2 regions of the uncultured Friedmanniella sp. genome follow, and region 2 is predicted to be linked to the other one. Evidence: riboswitches for the same ligand, from Rfam matches in the RefSeq annotation. Region 2 holds a riboswitch; the other holds the start of a gene.
What was found. A riboswitch is a leader RNA that binds a small molecule or an ion and turns the genes downstream of it on or off. The one in region 2 is predicted to bind cobalamin.
Positions count from the first base shown of each region.

Region 1: it holds a riboswitch for cobalamin, as region 2 does, so the genes downstream of both, ACFE7W_RS14125 (ribonucleoside-diphosphate reductase subunit alpha) here and ACFE7W_RS09720 (VWA domain-containing protein) in region 2, are expected to answer to the same signal.

Region 1 covers NZ_CAXTHT010000005.1:221,326-229,594, forward strand. Annotated here, with positions in the region: gene ACFE7W_RS14120 (ribbon-helix-helix protein, CopG family) at 354-623, opposite strand; cobalamin riboswitch at 986-1,203, shown strand; gene ACFE7W_RS14125 (ribonucleoside-diphosphate reductase subunit alpha) at 1,332-3,965, shown strand; gene ACFE7W_RS14130 (ribonucleotide-diphosphate reductase subunit beta) at 4,017-5,033, shown strand; gene ACFE7W_RS14135 (hypothetical protein) at 5,056-5,361, shown strand; gene ACFE7W_RS14140 ((2Fe-2S) ferredoxin domain-containing protein) at 5,422-5,769, shown strand; gene ACFE7W_RS14145 (acyl-CoA thioesterase/BAAT N-terminal domain-containing protein) at 6,086-7,372, opposite strand; gene ACFE7W_RS14150 (class I SAM-dependent methyltransferase) at 7,590-7,997, opposite strand; gene ACFE7W_RS14155 (hypothetical protein) at 8,022-8,144, opposite strand; gene ACFE7W_RS14160 (AAA family ATPase) at 8,174-8,269, shown strand, end outside.
Region 2 covers NZ_CAXTHT010000003.1:344,648-359,334, forward strand. Annotated here, with positions in the region: gene ACFE7W_RS09660 (CbtA family protein) at 1-412, opposite strand, end outside; gene ACFE7W_RS09665 (CbtB-domain containing protein) at 403-633, opposite strand; gene ACFE7W_RS09670 (endonuclease/exonuclease/phosphatase family protein) at 1,021-2,439, shown strand; gene ACFE7W_RS09675 (hypothetical protein) at 2,758-3,027, shown strand; gene ACFE7W_RS09680 (GAF domain-containing sensor histidine kinase) at 3,146-4,885, shown strand; gene ACFE7W_RS09685 (response regulator) at 4,882-5,586, shown strand; gene ACFE7W_RS09690 (ion channel) at 5,608-6,306, shown strand; gene ACFE7W_RS09695 (histidine phosphatase family protein) at 6,303-6,872, shown strand; gene cobA (uroporphyrinogen-III C-methyltransferase) at 6,890-7,624, opposite strand; partial or broken gene ACFE7W_RS09705 (NAD(P)-dependent oxidoreductase) at 7,664-7,948, opposite strand; gene ACFE7W_RS09710 (cobyrinate a,c-diamide synthase) at 7,945-10,401, opposite strand; gene cobO (cob(I)yrinic acid a,c-diamide adenosyltransferase) at 10,395-11,009, opposite strand; gene ACFE7W_RS09720 (VWA domain-containing protein) at 11,009-13,036, opposite strand; adenosylcobalamin (AdoCbl) riboswitch at 13,107-13,196, opposite strand; gene cbiE (precorrin-6y C5,15-methyltransferase (decarboxylating) subunit CbiE) at 13,253-14,449, shown strand; gene cobM (precorrin-4 C(11)-methyltransferase) at 14,446-14,687, shown strand, end outside.

The DNA.
Region 1 (8,269 bases), on a different contig from region 2:
CTCGGCGGATGGGACCGAAAGCGGCCATCCTCGTGCGGGAGCACGACCAGTGGACGACCCTCGTGCGGGGCACGCAAGGATTCGTCGCGCAATGCTCCGAGGTGTTGGGGCGAGGCCTCTACGGCAAGAGGTCGTACATCTGAGGGCGGGCCTTCATGGCGTGGATGACGAGTTCGTTGCCGCTGTCGAAGACGAGAACGACCGTCTCCAGGAGACGGCCGACGCTGTCGAAACCGAGCCGAAGTTGTCGAGCGGAGTGTCGTCGTCGAGGTCCTCGATCCAGAGGGGCCAGCTCGCAGCCTGGATGGCGTCGCGCTCTTGTACTCCGTGCTTGAGAGCGGACCTGTGGACCCTCACGCAGCCGATGTCGCCAATGCCTCGCGGATGACCTCGGATCGAGACTTTCCCTCACGTGTAGCTCGAGCGTCGAGTTCTGCGAGCTCGGTAGCCGTAAGCCGCAGAGCGACGACTTGCGACGGCTCGGCGCCTCGACCGGGTCTGCCGCGCCCACGCCTCTTCAGGTCCTGGGCGTTGTAGCCGGCGTCGGCCTCCGCAGCCCAGGCGGCAATCTGCTCCTCCGTGACGGGAACCCCGTTGATCGTCTCAGTCACATCCACCCTCATATCGTATTACGAAACCCGATCAACCGGCAGTCCTCCGTGCACCCTCGTAGGTCCCATGACGACTCCCGTGCGGAGCACGACCCAGTGGACGACCCTCGTGCGGGGCACGTTCAGTGGAGGACCGGCTACCGGGCACCCGTGGGTGGGCCGCCGATGTCTCACTCCCTGCGCTTACCCCTTCTAGTGAGAAAAGGACGTCTCCGTATGGGCTGGAGGAGAGGTTCGGTCTCGGTGGGCTCGTCGCGGCGTCAGCCATATCAGGCAGCCGAGAACGGCGCGTGCGCGTGTAGGGCGCCGCGCGGGGGCACTCAACGGGTACAGCGACACCACATCTAGGTAGTTACAACCGCGTGGTTTCCATATATGGTGCTCTGGTAGCTGGTTCGGCTGCCCAGCCAGGGCGGTTGTCGTAAGAGGGAACCCGGTGTGAGTCCGGGACTGCCCCGCAGCGGTGAGTGGGAACGAAAGCCGTCAGAAGCACTGGGGCACAAGTCCTGGGAAGCGACGGCCGGTAGGTCCGGCCCTGAGTTCAGGGTCTTGCCCACGAGTCCGAAGACCTGCCCGCTGCCGCCTCGGAGTGGTTCTGAGGTGTTCGTCGGCAGCCTCGTGGGAGGGCTGGACCGCGGACCCGACCCTCGGTCGGGCTGCTGCTCCATCCCTTTGGCGTACCTGGGTGTCGGCGTCGGTCTCGACGCGAGGGAGCACGACATGACCACCACCACCACCAGCACGAGCAGCACGACGGTTCGGGTGACGAAGCGGGACGGTTCGTTGGAGCCGTACGACGGCTACGAGGTCGCCCGCTCGATCGAGGCGGCCGCGCGGGGCTTGGACGACGCGGTGACGCGGGCGACGCAGATCGCCTCGGAGCTGGAGATCGTGCTGTTCGATCGGATGACGACCGAGCAGCTCGACGAGGCGGTGATCCAGGTCGCGCTGGGCAACGTGAAGGAGGACCCGGCCTTCGACACGATCGCCGCGAGACTGCTGGTGAAGACGCTGCACAAGGCAGTGTTCGGTCAGACCCACGACCTGTTCGGGGAGGCGGACGCGGACGCGGTCCGGCAGCTGCACCAGGAGTTCTTCGCCGGCTACGTCGAGCGCGGCGTCGCCCGCGGCCTGCTGGACACCCGGTTGTTCGAGGTGTTCGACCTCGACCGGCTTGCCGCGGCGCTCGACCCGACGCGCGACGACCTGCTGCGCTACGTCGGGGTGCAGACGATGCGGACCCGCTACTTCGTCACCGAGGCGCCCGACGCCCGCGGGGTGCGCCGCCCGCTCGAGGTGCCACAGTTCTTCTGGATGCGGGTGGCGATGGGCCTCGCGCTGAACGAGGACCACCCGACCGAGGCGGCGCTGCGCTTCTACGACTCGATGTCACGCCTGGAGTACCTCGCGGCCGGCTCGACGCTGGTCAACGCCGGCACCTCGTATGCGCAGCTGTCGAACTGCTTCGTGGTGCAGATGGAGGACGACATCGAGCACATCGGCAAGACCGTGCGCGACGTCATGTGGCTGACCAAGGGCACCGGCGGCATCGGGCTGTCGGTGAGCAGACTGCGATCCGAGGGATCGCCGATCCGGTCCAACGGCACCACCTCGACCGGTCCGATCCCGTTCATGCACACGATCGACTCGACGCTACGGGCGGTGTCGCGGGGTGGGAAGAAGTTCGGCGCGCTGTGCTTCTACATGGAGAACTGGCACCTCGACTTCGCCCAGTTCCTGGACCTGCGGCAGAACTCGGGCGACCCCTACCGCCGCACCCGGACCGCGAACACCGCGGTCTGGATCTCCGACGAGTTCATGCACCGCGTCGCCGCCGACGCCGACTGGTACCTGTTCGACCCCCTCGAGACCCCCGATCTCGTCGAGCTCTACGGGAAGGCGTTCTCGCGTCGCTACGCCGAGTACGTCGCGATGGCCGAGGCCGGTCAACTGCGCCGGTTCACCAAGATCCGCGCCCGCGAGCAGTACCAGGCGATCCTGATCTCGCTGCAGACGACGTCGCATCCATGGCTGACGTGGAAGGACACGATCAACACCCGCGCCCTGAACGACAACACCGGCACCATCCACCTGTCGAACCTGTGCACCGAGGTCTGCCTGCCGCAGGACCGCGACAACGTCGCCGTCTGCAACCTCGCCTCGATCAACCTCTCCACCCACCTCGTGCCGGCCCTCGACGCTGACCCCTCGGCACGTCCGACCATCGACTGGGACCGGCTGCGCACCTCGGCCCGCTCCGCGGTGCGGCAGCTCGACAACCTCATCGACATCACGCTGTCCTCGGTGCCGGAGTCGGAGCGCTCGAACGAGTGCAACCGCGCCGTCGGGCTCGGAGTCATGGGCTTCACCGACGTCGTCGAACGGCTCGGCTGGTCCTACGCCAGCGAGCAGGCGTACGCGCTGATCGACGAGTTGATGGAGTTCATCAGCTTCCATGCCATCGACGCCTCCGCCGACCTGGCCCGCGAGCGCGGCGCCTACCCGAACTTCGCCGGGTCCGGCTGGTCACGCGGCCGGGTGCCGGTCGACACCCTCGAGGCGCTCGAGGCCGACCGCGGCACGCCCGTGAAGGTCGACCGCACGAGCCGGTTGAACTGGGAGGCGCTGCGCATCAAGGTCGCCGGCGGGATGCGCAACGCCACCCTGCTGGCCATCGCGCCGACCGCGTCGATCGGGCTGGTCGCCGGGACCACCCCGGGCATCGACCCGCAGTTCAGCCAGATCTTCAGCAGGGCTACCGCGTCGGGGAAGTTCCTCGAGGTCAACCGCAACCTCGTCGCCGACCTCAACGCCCTCGGACTGTGGGAGCAGGTCCGCGACGACCTGCTCGCCCGCCAGGGCGACCTCACCGACATCGACGCCGTCCCCGCAGACCTGAAGGCCGTCTACCAGACGTCGTTCCAGCTCAGCCCGTACGCGTTCCTGCACGTCGCCGCGCGGGCGCAGAAGTGGATCGACCAGGCCATCAGCCGCAACATCTACCTCGCCGACCGCGACGTCTCCTCCATGGCCGACCTCTACGCCGCCGCCTGGGAGATGGGCGTCAAGACCACCTACTACCTGCACATGAAGCCCCGGCACACCGCCGAACAGTCGACCGTCAAGGTCAACAAGGCCGAGCAGATCCAGCCCACCACCGGCACGACTCCGACAAGACGCGGGTTTGGCGCCGCCCGGACCAGCGTTCCCGCCGCAGCCGCGGTCACCGCGGTGGCGCAGCCGGCCGCGCTGGTCCCCGTCCCGGCCTCGCCGGCTCTCGAACTCGATCCGGTCGGTGGAGCGGCGTGCCCGGTCGACCCGATGGAGCGGCTGCAGTGCGACTCCTGCCAGTAGCCCACGCCGCCTGCGAACAGCCTGTCGCCCCGACCTCCCAAGGACACTTCCATGACGACCACCGCACCCGCCCCGACCTCGACCCGTACGGGCATCCTCGGCTCCGGCATCACCGAGGGCCTGCTGCTCAAGCCCGTCACCTATCCCTGGGCCTACGACCTCTACAACCAGGCCGTGGCCAACACCTGGTTCCCCCACGAGGTCCAGCTCGGCGAGGACCTCGCCGACTTCGGGCGGATGAGCGAGGAGGAGCGCCACGCCCTCACCCACCTGATGAGCTACTTCAACCCCAACGAGCTGCTCGTCAACAAGGCCCTCGCCTTCGGCGTCTACCCCTACGTCAACGCCGCCGAGACCCACCTCTACCTCGCCAAGCAGATGTGGGAGGAGGCCAACCACTGCATGGCCTTCGAGTACGTCCTCGAGACCTTCCCCATCGACCGCACCGCCGCCTACGAGTCGCACGTCACCGTGGCCTCCATGGCTGCGAAAGAGGAGTTCGAGGTCCGCTACATCCGTCGGATGACCGAGCAGACTCTCGACATCACCACCGTCGAAGGCAAGCGCGACTTCGTGCGCAACCTCGTCGCCTACAACGTGATCCTCGAGGGGATCTGGTTCTACTCCGGCTTCATGGTCGCGCTGTCATTCCGCCAGCGGAACCTGCTGCGCAACTTCGCGTCGCTCATCGACTGGATCGTGCGCGACGAGAGCCTGCACCTGAAGTTCGGGATGAATCTGATCCTCACCGTCCTCGAGGAGAACCCCGAGGTCGCCGACGAGGACTTCGCCGACGAGATCCGCGCGATGATCATCGACGCCGTGACCATGGAAGAGGCTTACAACCGCGACCTGCTCCCGCACGGGATCCTCGGGCTCAACGCCGACTACATCAACACCTACGTGAAGTACCTCGCTGACCGCCGCCTCGAGGAGCTCGGCTTCGACCCCGCCTACGGCGTCGCGAACCCCGCGAAGTGGATGGCCACCGCCAACGACACCCTGCAGCTGGTCAACTTCTTCGAGTCCATCAACACCTCCTACGAAGTCGACGCCCGTGCCCACTAACTCGAGCATTGACGCGATCGCCATGGCAATCGCTGCAGGGGCGGAGGTCGAGGTGGTGCTGCGCGGTGTCGAGCTCGTCGGCGGCCCCGGGCACGTGAAGCCCTCGGCTCTCTGGTGGACCGGCAAGGTCGACGGGATGCTGCACCGCAACACCGTCGCCCAATTCGTCACCTTCATCGAGCACGACGGCAGCACCGTCGTCGTCGATCACGAGGGGCGCCGACTCGAGGTCGCCGTCACCGCCGCCGACCGGGTCGGGACGAAGAGCCTGCAAGCACGCGCCGACGGACGCTGGACCGGTGACCTGCTCACGCTGCCCACGATGTGAGGTGGCTGTCGTGAAACCGAACACGACCTCACCGGGTGGGACGAGGCCGGTGAGCCGCGGGTGCGTCTGACGATCTGCCGCGGCTGCTGCTGCGGCACCAAGAAGGCGCGCCCTGACGTCGACCACGCCGCTCAGCTCGCTCGCCTGTCTGAGCTCACCGACGAGCACGGCCTCGCCTGGAGGCAGTCGGAGTGCCTGGGCCCGTGCGAGGAGGCCAACGTGGTCGTCGTGCACCCCTCCCCGCAAGCGCGGGCGGCGGGCGCCCGTCCGGTGTGGTTCGGCCTGGTGGACAGCACACAGCTCGAGATCCTGTCTTCCTGGCTCACCGCCGGCGGCCCAGGCATGGCCCCACTGCCCGACCAGCTCGTAGCCCACATCGTTGATCGACCGGCGCGAGCTGCTCCCTGACCCTCCGCCTTGGGTGGCACGGATTGTCGCCGTTGGCCGACCCTCGTGTGGAGCACGTTCAGTGGACGACCGGCGTGCGGGGCACGTTCAGTGGACGACCGTCGTGCGGGGCACGATCAATGGAAGACCCCGTGCGGGCGCAGCTGGTGTGAACGAGCCGTTCCGGTGATCGGTGCTCGAGAGACCACTCGTGGGACTCAGCCAGAGCGCCGTGAGCATCACCTTCACCGGCACCATCGGTTCAATGCCTTACGTGACCGAGATCGGCCGTAGGGCGGCTTGTTCGGGAGCGGTGGGAGTGCTCGAGTGCCGGTCTTCAGCTCGACCCGAGGACGCCGGTGATCTTGGTCCAGAGGTTCTGTAGGGGTTGGTCGTTGGCGGTTTGCGTGTTCCCCTCGAGCTCGGGCAGCGGGGTGGCGATGCTGTCGGGGAGCAGGTTGCCGATGCCGTGTCCGGCGTCGGTGTAGGAGTAGAGGTGGTCGGTGTAGGTCGTGTGATGGGTCTTGCGCCGGCTGAGGATGGCTCGGCTCAGCAGGCAGGAGCGCCACACCTGGTCGGCTCCGCCGCAGACGATGATCATTGGGCCATGGATGCGTTCCACCGGTATCACTGCTTCTGGGTTGTCGCTCGGGGTGGGGTTGTTGAAGTCAGAGCTGTAGGGCAAGGGTTTGCCGTGGTAGGTCCAGGCGGCGCCGTCGCAGGGCTTCTGGCCGGTCGGGTAGCTGCAGTTGATGACGTTGGACGGCGAGCCTGCGATGACGCCGTGCACTAGGCCCGGATAGTAGACGGCGAGCAGCTGGGCGGCTTCTGAGCCACGGGAGGTGCCGGCAACCCACACTCGATCGGGGTCGACGCCGGGCTGGGAGCGCAGCCAGGTCAGGGCGTTGGCGAAATACTCGAGCGGGATCTTGGACAGGGTCTTCGGCAGTCCGGGTGCGCCGAAGTAGGCGATGCTGAGCGCGGACATGCCGTGCAAGGTGAACGCTGCCGCGGTGACCTGCTCGTCGTTGCCGCCCTCGGAGCCACCGATCAACAAGACGGCCGGGTGCCTGGTCTTCTTCTCGGCTGTTCTGGTGGCGTAAAGCCCGGAGAAGCCCTTCGCCGCGACGGTCGGCTGGATGTACTCGATCGTGGTGCCGGGGTGGACCAGCGTCCGGGTGAAGGCCGAGGTCGCGGTCTTTCCGGCCGCGGTGACCGTCGCGGTGAACGGGCTCGGAGTCCTGGGCCATCGGTAGCCGGCGGGGGTGGTGGTGGGCTGCATCGAGGTGACCAGCCCCATGGGGTCGGTGCCGGAGTACGTGCCGTTCGTCGCGGCGGCCGTAGTGACGTCGACTGTGCCGTGCTGGTCGGCGACATAGTCGGCGTGGCTCGCCCACACGGTCCCGGTTCCGTCTGTCGATGTGAGCTGCAGCGTCGCTATCTCGGCTGGGGCCAGCCCTGCGACCCGGATCGTCACAGGCCGGTCGAGGTCGGTCGCCGTCGGCTCGATGATGAGTTGCGGCTGGCGGTCCGCACGCGAAGGGTGGGAGCAGCCCGCCAGAGGAAGTGCCAGGATCGCGGGGACGACGGCTGCCACGACCACGAGCCGCTTCGTCGGGAGCACCAGACCAACGTAGCCGGAGATGGACTGCTGCCACCCCCCGTCGGCGCATTCGTCGCTTCTCCAAGAGGGGGGCGGGTCTACGCTGCCTGAGAGGCAACCGACGGGAGAAGCTCGTGGCTTGGTTGAAATCGCGAATTCGAAAGCTGACGCGGACCCTACTGAAACCCTATCGCCTCGTTCGCGATGGCCAGAGTGATCTTGACGAGGTCTATCCCGATCACCCGCCCAAGCTCTCCATCGAGCAGGCCGCTGTACAAGGCCTCGGCAGGCGGCGTCGGTCCGGCCGCTCCTGAGGTGCAGACCGTAACGGCCGGCAGCTCATCCTTCTCGGACGGTTCAGGCTCAACCGTCGCCAGGTGGGTTTCGTCGAGCTGAACAGTGGATCGGCACGCGACAAAGGACGGGTTGGTGCCAGCCGCACGGCACGACGACCCTCGTCGAGGTCGTGCTGACGCACCTCGGCCCGGTTCCCGGGCCGGGCTCGGCTGTGGCTGACCAGTGTGGCGCTGCCGTCGATGCCGAGGACGGAAGCGCCACGCTCGACCAGCGCACGGGCGTAGTGGCCCGCGCCGCATCCGGCGTCGAGGATCCGCTGCCCGGCGACGTCACCGATCAGGCTGAGCATCGTCGGTCGATCGACGTGAGAGTTCTACATGTCGGTCTCGACGTGGGCGGCGAAGTAGTCGCCGTCCGAGCCGTGGTGGGCGAAGTTGGTAGACACAAGTTGAGTGTGCCGGACCGTCACCGCGATTGGACCCTCGTGCGGGGCCACGTCAGGTGGGTCGGCAGTACGGTCCTCGGGTGAGTGCGGACTTGCCCAGGGACGGACGGGGCCTCGACGGTGGTCAAGCGTGCGTCCTCATCACGGGGGCGCCCGGCGCCGGCAAGTCCACGGTG
Region 2 (14,687 bases):
GCAGCACGTAGACCGTGGCGAAGCCGACGCCGGTGACCAGCAGGGTGGTGGCCCGGACGCGCAGCCGGCCGAAACGGCCGAGCGCGAGCGCGCTGACCACCCCGAGGAGTCCGCCGAGCGTGACACCGGCGACCGACGTGGCGGTCAGGAGCCCGACCGTGGACTGCAGGGAGCGGGGGACGACCGTTCCGGTCTCCTCCGCGGGCTCCTCACCGGAGCCGGTGGCCGCCGGCTCGTCGGCGTGGACGTGTCCGCTGCCCCCGGACTCCTCGATCGCGATCGAGGTCCGCACCGACGGCTCGCCGACGGCGTAGGCCACACCGAAGGCGAGGATGCCGGCGACCAGGCCTGCGAGCAGGCCGCGGAGCAGGAAGTGGCGCGCGGAGATCACCGTGGCCGCGCTCAGTGGCACGGGAAGCCGAGGAGGTGTCGCCCGTCGTGCACCCACTCGTGCACGGCGTTGCCGGCGATCAGGGACGTCGCGCCCTCCTCCGCCGAGACGAAGTACCAGCAGACCAGCATCAGCAGCGCGGCGAGGAGCAGCCAGGGCAGCACCTGCCGAACGGGGAATGGGGCGATCGTCGCCCCGGGTCCGGCGACGATCGCGGGCAGGGCGGTAGTGGCGTCGGTCATGGTTCCTCCTGGGGTTACGGCGACCCGCATCTGACTTCCCGGAGGCAGGGTCTGGCTCGAGTGGCATCCGGGCCGGCGGAGCAGTCTCCGCCTGTCCGGTCCGCTCCTACAGTGGCGCGACCGCGTCGGGGTTAGACCGACTTCCTGGTCCCTCAGGGTGCTCGAACTGTAGCCCCCGGCCCCGGGGCCAGCAAGGCGACCCCTCGCAGACCCCGGACTAAGGGCCCGGCCCACGGCCCTGCCGATGGTCCCGCCGGGGGTGCCCGAATGACCCGCGCCATTCCGTTCTTTCTCCTCTGAGCCGAATGCCCGGCCGTTGACAGGATTTGTCGTGCGAGGTCCTCGGGGGGAAATCGACTCGCGCCGTACATGTCCCGAGGAGCTGTCATGCGAGTCTCAACCGCAGCCTTTGCCCTTTCCGCGATCACCGTCGCGAGCTCGCTGCTCGCGACGCCGGCGGTGGCCGCTCCCTCCTCGCTCTCTTCTGCTGCGGTCGCCAGCTCGACCGCCTCCTCCTCGCGGCCCACGCAGTTCATCAAGGTCTCCGCCGAGTCCTCCCCCGGCAACGCCACCTTCCACTGGTCCCACGACGGCCGCAACACCACCGGCTACGTCCTGGAGACGGCCCTCACCCCGTTCAGCAAGAGCAGCAGCAGCAGCCTGCCGACCAAGGGTCGCCACGACCGCGTCTGGGCCATCCCCGCCTCGGCCCGCTCCTTCACCCTGTCGGGTGACCAGCTGGCCGCCGCCGGTGCCCCGGCCGGCTCCGGCAACTACCTCTACTACCGCCTCTACGCCCGCAACGCCAACGGCAAGGGCGTCGCCGCCGAACGGGCCTTTCCCAACCTCGGCGCGGTGATGCCCGAGACCGCGAAGGTCTCGGGCACCGGCATCCGGATCGCGAGCTTCAACGTCCGCACGGCCCGCGCCACCTCCGACAGCCGTCCGTGGCTCACCCGCCGCACCGACGTGGCCGCGGAGATCATCGACCGCGCTCCGAAGGTCGTCGCCCTTCAGGAGCTCGGGCCGGGTCGGGCGGACGGCAAGACCGGCACCACGAACGGCGCCATGCGGCAGACGACCAGCCTGCTGGACTCGCTGCAGAAGCAGGGCGCCGGCAACTACCGCCTGGTCCGCAGCACGCCCTACGTCGAGCCGGGGAAGGCCACGGCCACCCAGGGCATGCGGCTGCTCTACGACTCCGACCGGGTCTCCCTGGTGAGCGACTGCAGCGAGAAGACGGGCAAGCGCAACTACTCCAGCGACTGCAGCTTCGACCTGCCGCTGCTGCCCGGTGACAGCGCCGGCCTCCGGCGCCACGCGGCCTACGCGGAGTTCCGTGACCTGAGCAGCGGCAAGCGCTTCTACGTCGTCTCCGCCCACTTCGACGTCCGGCACTCCAAGAACGCCGCGAAGGAGAAGTCCTACACGAAGCTGCGGGCCCAGCAGATGCAGACGATCGTCGACAAGATGGCCGCCGTCAACACCGGCGACCTGCCCCTGGTCGTGGCCGGCGACACGAACTCCTGGCAGACCGTCTCGGCCGGCAACGGGCCCCACGACACCCTGGTCGACAACGGCTTCTCCGACACCGCCGCCGCCCCCACCGCGCTCAACCTCCAGTACTCCACGTTCAACGGTTTCGCCACCACCCAGCACCTCTACAAGCAGGGCTTCGGCTCCCGTCTCGACGTGATCATGACCAAGGGCTTCGCCGGCGCCACCCGGTTCGAGAACGTGACCAAGGGGACCGACCGCTCCCGGGCTTCCGACCACAACATGATCGTCGCCGACACCGTCCTCTAGACCGCTCGACCGAGGCCGCCCCGCGGCCTCCCGCGAAGCCCCTGCCATGCAGAGGAGTAGGGGGATCATGAAGCCCGGCGCCGCGAAAGCGGGGCCGGGCTTCATGCCGTCCGACGGTCACCGGCAGCCGGGTCGGACATCATCGCCCACCGGAGCCGAGAATGTCTCGGATTGGTCACCTGGATATCGGAAACATCACGATAACTGAGGTGATCCGAGGCCATTCTGGAGCAGTCCCTGAGTATTCGGGACTTTAGTCCCCCGACGTCAGGACTAAAAGGCCTACGAGGCGCCAGGGCGCAGGCGTTCAATTGATCCATGAGCCAGAACACGGTGCTGGACAGCCAGGGTGCTTTTCCCCCCGAGTACACCAGCCGCGCCGTCCCCCCCGAGCTGTCCGTCGTCCCGGTCGGGCCGGCCGCCCCGGCCGTCGACCCCGTCCGGTCCCTGGCGGAGTCGTGGCACCGCCAGTCGGCGTCGGACTGGTCCGTGCCGGTGCAACGCCCCTTCGACGCGCAGTACTGGGCGTGCTGGCTGGTCGCTGTGGTCTTCCCGGTGCTGGTCGGCTACCTGCTGCTCGCCCGCTGAGCGGCACCAGACCGGGGTCACGGCAGACGTGGACCACTTCTCGGGCTGAGCCATCATGACGGCGACCACGCCGGCGTATCGCTGGCTTTACCTCCCCTCAGCCCCTAGCCTGGGCGCGGTGATCCCCCCGAATCGCGACCCGGCTGCGACCCCGGAGCCGCCGCCCGGCGATCCGGTGCCGGCGATGCCGGTCGAGGAGCTGATGGGCCAGCTGGCCCAGCGCGCAGCGGAGATCATCACGGCCCAGCAGCGGCTGCGGGGGCTGCTTGCGGCGAACCGGTCCATCGTGGCCGAGCTCTCCCTCACCAGGGCCTGCCAGCGCATCGTCGAGGCGGCCCGCGAGACCGCCGGGGCACGCTACGCGGCCATGGGCGTGCTCGGCCCGGACGGCGGCCTGGACACGCTGGTGCACAGCGGGATGGACGACGACACGGTCAACGCGATCGAGAGCTTCCCCGTCGGTCGCGGGCTGCTCGGTCACCTCGAGGGCTACCCGCAGCCTGTCCGGGTGGCCGACGTCGGAGCCGACGCCCGGGCTCACGGGTTCCCGGAGGGGCACCCGCGGATGCGGTCCTTCCTCGGGGTGCCGGTCCAGGCGGGCGGGGCCGACTACGGACACCTGTACCTGGCCGAGCCCCTGCACGGCGGGGAGTTCAGCGAGCAGGACGAGCAGCTGGTGGCCGCGCTGGCCGCCACCGCCGGCATCGCCGTCGAGAACGCCCGCCTCTACGAGGAGTCGCGACGTCGGCAGGAGTGGCTGCTGGCCTCCAGCGAGATCAGCCAACGGCTGATGGGCCTGGGCGAGCGTCAGGGCGAGGACGAGGTCTGGCGGTTGATCACGGCCACCGTCCGCCAGCTCGCCGACGCCGACGTGGTGTCGCTGATCATGCCGGTCGGGGACGACGAGCGGGAGCTGGAGGTGACTGTGTGCTCCGGCACCGGCCACGAGCAGCTGGAAGGTCTGCGTTACCTCCGGGCGGGCAGCGTCGCCGGGGCGGTGATGCAGGACGGGCACCGGGTGGTGCTCGTCTCGGGCGAGCACGGGGAGATCCGGGACCTGCGCGATGTCGAGCAGACGTCGGGGCCTGCCATGGTGCTGCCGCTGCGGGGCGAGCTCGGCTCCCGCGGGGTACTGGCCATCGGTCGCCGGCCGGGATCCCTGCCCTTCACCTCGGCCGACGTCGACATGGCCGAGGACTTCGCGGGCCAGGCGGCCATCGCGACCGAGCTGGCCTCCGCACGCTCGGCGCAGCAGCGGTTGGTCGCGCTCGAGGACCGGGAACGGATCGCCCGCGACCTGCACGACCACGTGATCCAGCGGCTCTTCGCCACCGGGCTCACCCTGCAGAGCACCGCCGGAACGACCGCCAGCACGGTGGTGCGCGACCGGCTGATCCAGACCGTCGAGGAGCTGGACGAGACGATCCGGCAGATCCGCACCTCGATCTTCGCGCTCAAGTACTCCAGGCCGACCGTGAGCTCCGTCCGGGCCACGGTGCTGACCGCCGTCGACGACGTCGCGGCGGCCCTGGGGTTCCGCCCCGAGACACACCTGGTCGGGCCGATCGACACGCTCGCCGACGAGAGCCTGGTGACCGACGTCTCGGCCGTCCTGCACGAGGCCCTGGCCAACGTCGTCCGGCACGCTCGGGCCTCCAGCGCCTCCGTCACCGTGAGCGCCGCCGGCGGCCGGCTGACCGTCCTCGTCCTCGACGACGGCCGGGGGATGGGCCGGGACGTGCGCCTCAGCGGACTGGCGCAGCTGCGGGACCGGGCCGAGCAGCACGAGGGGGCGATGACTCTCGACGAACCCGAGGGGGGAGGGACGCGGCTGACATGGTCGGTACCGCTGACATGAGGGGCGCCGCTGACCTGACCGGGACGGGGCCGGATGCCCGGACGATGGGCGTCTTCATCGTGGACGAGGAGGAGCTGGTCCGCCGTGGCCTGGTCGACCTCCTCACCAGTTACGAGGACATCGCCGTGGTGGGCACCGCCGGCTCGGCGGGGGAGGCGCTGGCCCAGATCGCCGACGCCAGGCCGCAGCTGGTGCTGCTGGACGCACGGCTGCCCGAGGGGGCCGGCATCTCCGCCTGCCGGGCGCTGCGGGCCGCCGACCCCGACCTGCGCTGCCTGGTGCTGACCTCGTTCGACGACGACGAGGCGCTGCTGGCTGCGGTGCTCGCCGGCGCCGCCGGCTACCTGGTCAAGCAGATCGTCGGCTCCAGCCTGGTCGACGGGGTCCGGCGGGTGGCGCAGGGGGAGTCCCTGCTCGACGTGGCCGCGATCGAGGCGCTGCTGGAGCGGCTCCGGGTGGCGTCCGAGGGCGATGCCGGGACCAGTCCGCTGCTGCCCGAGGAGCGGCAGGTGCTGGACCTGGTGGCCCAGGGTCGCACGGACCCGGAGGTGATGGCGGCGCTGTCGCTGCCGGCCGAGACGGTCCAGCAGCTCGTGTCCAGCATCTTCGTCAAGCTCGGACCCCGCGGCCCTGCCGCCAGCCCCCTCCTGGCCGCCGGTCGCCGGGGTCTGGCGCCCCGGCCGGACGGGTCCGGCGGCTGAGCGCTGGGTAGGGTGCCGGGCATGACCGGAGGGGCGCTCGCGGCGCCGGAGGCGGTGCGTCCCGGACGTCTGGTCCAGATCCTGGTCCAGCACCCGTCGGCGGTGCTCTTGGTCGTACAGCTCTGCGGGGTGCTGCTCTACCCGTTCGCGGAGGGCCCCGGCTGGCGCCGTGGCGTGGTCGAGGTGTTCGGCGCCCTCGTGCTGGGGCTCGCCATCTGGTCGGTGCGCAAGTCCCCGACCCCCACCTGGGTGGCGCTGATCCTCGGGGTCGCCGCATCCGCCCTCTCGATCGCGGACGCCCTGCAACCCAGCGTCGGGCTGGAGCTGGCGTCGGCGGTCGTCCACGCCCTGTTCTACTTCTGGGCCGCCGGCAACCTGATGACCTACATGCTGGCCGACTCCGACGTGACCCGCGACGAGCTGTACGCCGTCGGGGCCACGTTCACGCTGGTCGCGTGGGCCTTCGCGTACCTGTTCGTCGGGCTGCAGATCGTGCAGCCCGGTTGCTTCACCGCCGCCGTCGACCCGGAGCAGCCGCGCACCTGGATGGAGCTGCTGTTCCTGAGCTTCACCAACCTGTCGAGCACCGGGCTGTCCGACATCGTCCCGATCAGGGCGTACGCCCGCTCGGTGGTGATGATCGAGCAGCTGGCCGGGCTGGCCTACGTCGCCCTCTTCGTCTCTCGCGTGGTGGGCCTGACGCTGGCCCGGCGCCGGTGACGGCACGCCCGCAGCGGCTGCGGTTCCGGGCCCACGCCCCGACCGCCCGCGCGTCCGCCCTGGTCTTCGGCGACGACGGGCCGCTGAGGTCCCTGCCGCCGGCCGTGGCGACGGGCGGCGCAGCGGCGTCCGGGTGGGCGTGGTGCGGGCCGGAGCCGGCCTGCGGCCAGAGCGCCGAGGCCGAGGGCTGGCGGGTCCTGGTGAGCGATCGGCTTCGTGGGCCGGACGTGGGCCGCTGGACGGGTCTGGGCCTGGCTGAGGTGGCCGCGGCCGACCCCGAGGGTCTGAGCCGCTGGCTCAGCGACCCGGACGCCCGGCCCCACGGCGGCGAGACCCTGACCGAGCTGGTCAGCCGCGTCGGCGACCTGCTGCGGCAGCCGGAACCGAACACCGACGAGCAGCCCGGACTCTGGGTGGTGACCCCGCTGGTCGTCCGGGCCCTGGTGGTGGCCGCGCTGGACGCGCCGGCCGTGGTGATCTTCTCCGTGGACGTGGGCTTCGGTGGCGAGGTCCAGCTCTCCGGCTCGGGGCGGACCTGGCGGCTGCAGAGCCTGAGCCGGGGGTAGGGACCAGCGAGGCAGGGTCAGGGGCGGAATCCCGCGACGGCACCGATCACCGTGACCGCGGGCGGCCGCAGACCGGCCTCGCTGGTCCGGGCGGCGATGTCGGCCACGGCCCCGCGGACGTCCCGCTGGCTGGGCAGGCCGCCGTCGGCGACGGTCATCGCCGGGGTCGCCGGATCGAGCCCGGCGGCCGTCAGCGCCGCGGTGATGGCGGGCAGCGTGGCCACCCCCATCAGCACCACCAGGGTGGTGTTCGTCCGGGCCAGGGCGGCCCAGTCCAGCGTCGACCCCGGATCACCGGGCGGCAGGTGGCCGGACACCACGGTGAAGCCCTGCGTCAGCTGGCGGTGGGTGAGCGGGACGCCGGCCAGCGCGGGCGCCGCCAGCGCCGACGAGACGCCGGGGATGACGCGAACAGGGAGCCCGGCCGCCGCGCAGGCCTGCCACTCCTCACCGCCCCGGCCGAAGACAAAGCTGTCGCCACCCTTGAGCCGGACCACCCGGCGGCCCGTCCGGCCGTGCTCGACCAGCAGCTCGTTGATGCGTTCCTGGGAGGTGAACGCCCCCCGCGGGATCTTCGCGACGTCGATCACCTCGGCGCCGGGACGGACCTGCTGCAGCACGGCCAGTGGCGCGAGCCGGTCGCAGACCACCACATCGGCCGTCCGGACGGCCTCCAGGCCGGCGACCGTGAGCAGCCCTGGGTCGCCCGGTCCGCCACCCACCAGGACCACCTCACCGCCGTCGGCTCTCAGCTGGTTCGTGCCGACGGCGGGTCGGACGGCGGGGACCCCGGCGTGCGCCGCCGCAGCGACCGCGGCGCGGTCGGCGTCGGCGTCGCCGGAGGCGGGGACGACCAGACCGCTGTGGGCGAGGAGGTCCGCCGTCAGCTCCGGCTGCACCCGGAGCAGGCCGCGGTCGACCAGGTCGGTGACGGTGGTGCCGAGCTCGGTGGCCACCACGACGACCTCGGCGTGCGCCTGCAGCAGGGCCGTGACCGGGGCCAGCGCCGCCGGTCCGCCGCCCACGACCACCACCCGTCGACCGGCCAGGTCGAGGTCGGCGACGAAACCGCTCACCGGAGGACCCCGGCGACCGAGCTCAGGGCGTCGAGCAGGCGCCCGGTGGTGTCCTCGTCCCGGACGGCGATCCGGACCCAGTCCGCGCCGAGACCGGGAAAGGTGTCGCCGCGCCGGACGGCGAAGCCGAAGGTGCGCAGAGCCGCCCGGATCCCGCCGGCTGGTCGGTGGCCGCGGACCGGGGTGGTGTCCACCAGCACGAACGGGCCGGCCGGGTCCCCCGCCACCGTGAGGCCGAGCGCGGCCAGTCCGTCGACCAGCACCGTCCTGCGCGCGGCGATCACCTCGGCCTGGTCGGCGGCCAGCTCCAGCGCCTTCGGCGAGACGCAGGCGGTGATGGCGGCCAGGGCGGGCGTGGAGACCGACCACGGCGGCTGCTGGGCGCGCAGCCGGGCCACCAGGTCAGCGTCGCCGACGACGTAGCCGGCCCGGAGCCCCGCCAGCCCCCACGTCTTGGTCAGCGAGCGCAGCACGAGCAGTCCGGTGAGGTCGCCGTCGATCATCGAGGGTGGCGAACCGGCGACCGCGTCGAGGAAGGCCTCGTCCACCACCAGCACCCGCACCGGTCGGCGGAGCCGCTCGAGGACCTCGACGGGGTGCAGCACGCCGGTCGGGTTGGTGGGGTTGCCCACGACCACGAGGTCCGCGTCCCCCGGTACCCGGTCGGGGTCGAGCCGGAACCCGGACGCGGCGTCCAGCAGCACCCGGACGGGGGCGTGGCCGGCGGCGACCAGCGCGGCCTCGGGCTCGGTGAACTGCGGGTGCACGATCACGGGGTGCTTCGTCGGCAAAGCCCGGGCCAGCAGGGTGAACGCCTCGGCCGCCCCGGCCGTCAGCAGCACCTGCTCGACCTCGACGCCGTGGGCCAGGGCGACCGCGACCGTGGCCTCGGTGCTGTCCGGGTACGCGCCGAGCTGGCTGAGAGTCGCGGTGATGACGTCGGCGAGCCAGGGCGGCGGAGCCGGGTGCTGGACGTTGACGGCGAAGTCCACCAGCCCCTCCCCGACCTCGGCGTCACCGTGGTGGTGCAGGTCCTCGCGTCCCGACAGGCTCGGGGCGCGCTGCCCGGTCGCGCGGTCACGGGCGTGGGCGTGCACCGCGTCAGCGAACCGCTGGGCCAGCCGGGGGTGCCCGGCCCAGTGCAGGTGCAGGTAGCTGGCGTGCAGGGTGGGGCGTCCGAGCCCGGCCGGGTCGGCGGAGAAACCGACGGGCTGCCCCTCGACCAGCCAGGCGGACTCCTGGCCGGCGGGCGGCTCGACGTGGGTGCGGTGGAACTCGTGCCCGGTCACCCGGCGCCCGGCCTCGGCGAGCAGGCTGTCGGCGTCAGCCACCACCGTCCGGTAGCCGAGCGTCAGCGTCGGCGTCATGGTGCCTCGGGCGTGCACGGCCCCGACCATCGGTGAGCCGTCGACCTCCTCGCACAGGTAGAGCAGCCCGGCGCACTCGGCCACGGTCGGTGTCCCGGCCTCGATGGCGGCCCGGAGTGCCGTCCGGAGGGAGGCGTTGGCGGCCAGCTCTCCGGCGTGCACCTCGGGGAAGCCGCCGCCGAGGTAGATCCCGGCGGTGCCCTCGGGCAGCGCGGGGTCGGTGAGCGGGTCGAAGACCACCGGTTCGCACCCCGCCGCCCGTAGCAGCTCGTCGGTCTCGGCGTAGCGGAAGGTGAACGCCCGCCCGCCGGCCACGGCCACCACCGGCCGCCGCTCGGACGGGGGACCGACGACCCTGTCGGGAGCCCACGGCTCACCGGTCAGCGCCGGCGCGCCGTGCGCCAGGGCCAGCAGGCCGGACAGGTCGAGGTGCTCGTGCACCTGGTCGGCGAGCGCCTCGATGCTGGCCGCGGCGTCGGCCCGCTCGCGGGCCGGGACCAGCCCGAGATGGCGGGACGGCGCCTCGATGCCGGCGTTCCGCGGCAGCACGCCGAGGACGGGCAGCCCGGTCGCCTCCAGGGCCCGGACGATCTCGTCGCTGTGCCGCAGCGAGCCGGCCTTGTTGAGGACGACGCCGCTCAGCCGCACCTGCGGGTCGAAGGTGTGCAGTCCGTGCACCAGGGCCGCCGCGGTCCGGGAGACCGAGCTGATGTCCAGCACCAGCACGATCGGCGCCCGGAGCAGCCCGGCCACGTGGGCGGTGGAGGCGTACCCGTCCCCGCCGATCTGGCCGTCGAACAGCCCCATCACGCCCTCGACGACGGCCACGTCCGCCGGCCGGGGCGCGGCCATCCCGTGCAGGAACAGCGGCATGATCTGGTCTTCCCGACACAGGTGCGGGTCGAGGTTGCGGCCGGGCCGGCCGGTGGCCATCGCGTGGTAGCCGGGGTCGATGTAGTCGGGCCCGACCTTGAAGCCGGCCACCTCCAGACCCTCCTGGCGCAGGGCCCCCATCAGGCCGGTCGCCACGGTGGTCTTGCCGTGCGAGGAGCCCGGGGCGGCGATGACCAGGCGCGGGGTCACCACTCGATCCCCCGCTGGCCCTTCTGGCCGGACTGGAAGGGGTGCTTGACCATGGTCATCTCCGTGACCAGGGTGGCGGCCTCGAGCAGCCGTGGGTCGGCCCGGCGGCCGGTGATGATGACGTGCTGCGTGCCCGGACGGTTGAGCAGAGTGTCGAGGACGTCCTCGACGTCCACCCACCCCCAGGCCATCGGGTAGGTGAACTCGTCCAGCACGTACAGGCCGTGCGCCTCCCGGGCCAGCCGGCGCTTGATCTCCTGCCAGCCCTCGGCGGCCTCGGCGGCGTGGTCGGCGGTGTCGCCGGCCTTGCGCGACCAGGACCAGCCGGCGCCCATCTTGTGCCACTCGACCGGTCCGCCGCGGCCGGTCTGGTCGTGCAGCTCGGCCAGGGTCTCGAACGCGGTCTGCTCACCGATCCGCCATTTCGCCGACTTGACGAACTGGAACACCCCGACCGACCAGCCCTGGTTCCAGCCCCGCAGCGCCAGCCCGAAGGCGGCCGTGCTCTTGCCCTTGCCGTTGCCGGTGTGCACGATCAGCTGGGGCCGAAGCCGCCGCTGCCGCGTGGTGAGGCCGTCGTCCGGCGCCGCCTCGATGCGTCCCTCGGGCATCAGGCGGCCCGCCTCTCGTGCACGACCGACAGCACGGTGTCGGCCGCGACCTCGCCGACGGGCACGTGCTCGGCGCCGAGGTGCAGGCTGAGCACCCGCGCCAACCCCAGTCCGAAGCCGGTCTCGCAGTCGATGACCACCGAGCTCACCCCTGCGTCCCGGAGCAGTGCCGCGGCCTGCCGGGAGCGGCCGACCGCGTCCGGCCCCGACGTGGCCCGGCCGTCGGTGACCAGCACCAGCAGCGGACGGCGCCTCGGGTCGCGGATGCGTTCCAACCGAAGCGTCTCGGCCGCGCAGAGCAGACCCTCGGCCAGCGGGGTGCGACCGCCGCTGGGCAGCTCGTCCAGCCGCCGGGCGGCGACGTCGACCGAAGAGGTGGGCGGCAGGGCCAGGGTCGCGGCGGCCCCGCGGAAGGTGACCAGTCCGACCTTGTCGCGTCGCTGGTAGGCGTCCAGCAGCAGCGACAGCGCGGCCGTCTTGACCGCCTCCATCCGCCGCCGGGCGGCCATCGACCCGGACGCGTCCACCACCAGCAGCACGAGGTTGGACTCGCGGCCCTCGGTGACGGCGGTCCGCAGGTCGGACCGGACCAGCCGGAGCGCGGCGCCCGACGTCCGGCCGCGGTCGGCCTGGTGCGCCGCCGCGGCCCGGATCGTGGCCGGCAGGTGCAGCGGTCCCGGCGTCCCGGGCGGCGCCGCACCCACCGTCCGGCCGGTGGTGGTGACGGCCCGGCTGCGACGCCCCGCCGTCCCCGCCCCCACCCCGGACGCGGTGAACAGCCGGGTCCGGTACGGCGCGGCCGCCCGGCTCAGCGTGGTCGGAGAGAGACCGGCGCTCCCGCCTGCCGCTGGTTCCGGGGTGGGCTCGGGTGCCCTCTCCGACGTCCGTGCCGGCTCCGGGGCGCCGCCATCCGTCTGCCCCGCGGAGTCCTCCGGGCCCGACGGCTCGTCGGGTGAGGTGCCGGGACCTGGCTCGGGCTCGGGGTCGGGCTCCGGCTCGTCCTCACCGAGGAGCGCGTCGAGGAGGTCCTCGTCGAGGCCGGGGGCGTCGAAGGGGTTGCGTCGGCGGCGGTGCGGCAGGGCCAGCCGCGCGGCGGCGCGGATGTCGGCCTTGGTGACGCTGGTCCGCCCGTGCCAGGCGGCGTGGGCGACAGCGGCGCGTGCGGTGACCAGGTCGGCTCGCATCCCGTCCACCTCGAACGCGGCACAGACCTCGGCGATCAGCAGCAGCAACCGATCGCTCAGCTCGACCTCGGCGACCAGCGCCCGGGCCGTGGCCAGCCGGGCGGCGAAGGCGGTCTCGGCGTCGGCGTACGCGGCGGTGAAGGCGACCGGATCCCGGTCGAAGGCCATCCGACGCCGGACCACCTCGGCGCGCAGGGCCGGGTCGCGGGGGGCGGCGACCTCGGCGGTCAGCCCGAAGCGGTCCAGCAGCTGCGGCCGGAGCTCCCCTTCCTCGGGGTTCATGGTGCCGACCAGGACCATCCGCGAGGCGTGGGCGACCGAGACGCCCTCGCGCTCCACGGTGGAGCGGCCGGTGGCGGCCGCGTCCAGCAGCAGGTCGACCAGGTGGTCGTGCAGCAGGTTGACCTCGTCGACGTAGAGCAGGCCGCGGTGGGCGGCGGCGAGCAGGCCCGGCTCGTAGACCACGTGCCCGGCGCCGAGGGCCTGCTGCAGGTCCAGCGAGCCGATCACCCGGTCCTCGGTGGCGCCGACGGGCAGCTCGACCAGCCTTGCCGGTCGGGAGGCGGCCGCCGCGTCGGCCGGGTGGGGACCGTCGGGGCAGCCCGGGTCGGGGTCGGCGGGGTCGCAGCTGAAGCGGCAGCCTTCGACGACGGCGACCGGAGGCAGCACGCGGGTCAACGCACGGACGGTGGTGGTCTTGGCCGTCCCCTTCTCCCCGCGGACCAGGACGCCGCCCACCTCGGGGGAGACGGTGGTCAGGACCAGGGCGAGCGCCATGTCGTCCGAGCCGACGACGGCGGGGAAGGGGAAGGTCCGCGGCTCAGCCGGGGGGGAGCCAGTCATGGGGTCGGCCCTTCTGCGCGGATGTCCACGTCCGCGCGTGCGAGGAGCCGTCAGCGCGGCTGCGCGGCGGCCGGCGCAGCAGACGGCCTGACTTCCCGGGGACCGGGTCACAGTGGCGGGACCGTTCCGGATTCGCACCGGATTCCTCTGCTGACGCCGGGTCGATGATGTCACAGCCGGTGAGGGTTAGGGTCGTGCGGTGTTGGAGGTGGAGCGGTGATCCAGGTGGTCGGGATCGGTGCGGCCGGCTGGGCCTCCCTGGCGGAGCCCGACCAGCTGCTGGTGCTGGGCGCCCGACGAGTGCTGGGCGGCGCTCGGCACCTCGACCTGCTGCCTGAGGTGCCCGACCAGCGGCGCATCGCCTGGCCGCCGGACCTGCGAAGGGCCCTGCCCGATCTCGTCGCCGGGCACGAGACCGATCCCGTGGTCGTGCTGGCCAGCGGTGACCCGCTGCTCGCCGGCGTCGGGGTGACCCTGATCGAGCTGTTCGGTGCTGACGCCGTCCGGGTGCACCCGCAGGTCTCCTCGGTCGCGCTCGCCGCTGCCCGGATGGGCTGGTCGGCCGACTCCTACGCGGTGGTCCGGCTGCGGGGCGCCGACGTCGACCTGGTGCGGCGCGAGCTCTACGACGGCCGCCGCCTGCTCGTGCTGGCCCGGGACGCCGGGACGCCCGCCGAGGTCGCTGCCCTGCTGGGGGAAGCCGGTTTCGGGGACAGCGTGCTCACGGTGCTCGGCGACCTCGGGTCGCCCTCGGAGAGCCGGCGCGATGTCCCCGCCTCGGCCTGGACGGGGCCGGCGCCCGACCTGCACGTCCTCGCCGTCTCGTGCCTCACGGGGCCCTCGGCGGCGGGCGGGTCCCTGGCTCCGGGCCTGCCCGACACCGCGTTCGACCACGACGGTCAGCTGACCAAGCGCGACGTCCGGGCCTCCGCCCTCGCGCACCTCCAGCCGCGGCCCGGTGAGCTGTTGTGGGACGTGGGAGCGGGGGCCGGCTCGGTGGCGATCGAGTGGCTGCGCAGCCACCCGACCTGCCGCGCGATCGCGGTCGAGCAGCAGCCGCCGCGGGCCAAGCGCATCGCCGCCAACGCTGCCGCCCTCGGGGTGCCCGGGCTGCGGACGGTCCTGGGCTCGGCACCCTCGGCGCTCGAGCGACTGCCCGCACCCGATGCCGTCTTCGTCGGCGGCGGCGCGAGCGAGGAGACGTTGGCGGCGTGCTGGGCGGCGCTCCGACCGGGCGGCCGGCTGGTGGTGCACGCCGTCACCCAGGAGACCGAGATGCTGCTGGCCGCGCGGTGGCGCGACCACGGCGGCGAGCTGACGCGGATCGCCGTCGAGCACCTGGAGGCCATCGGCCGCAGCCACGGCTGGAAGCCGGCCCGCGCGGTCGTCCAGTGGAGCGTGACGAAGCGGTGACGGTGCACTTCATCGGGGCTGGTCCGGGGGCGGCGGACCTGCTGACCGTACGGGCGGTCCGGCTGCTGCAGACCTCACCGGTGTGCGTCTACGCCGGTACCTACCTGGACGCGGAGGTGCTGGCCCACTGTCCGCCGGGAGCGCGGCTGGTCGACAGCCAGCGGCTGGACCTGGACCAGATCACCGCCGAGCTGCAGGCGGCCCACGCCGAGGGGCTGGACGTGGCCCGGCTCTGCTC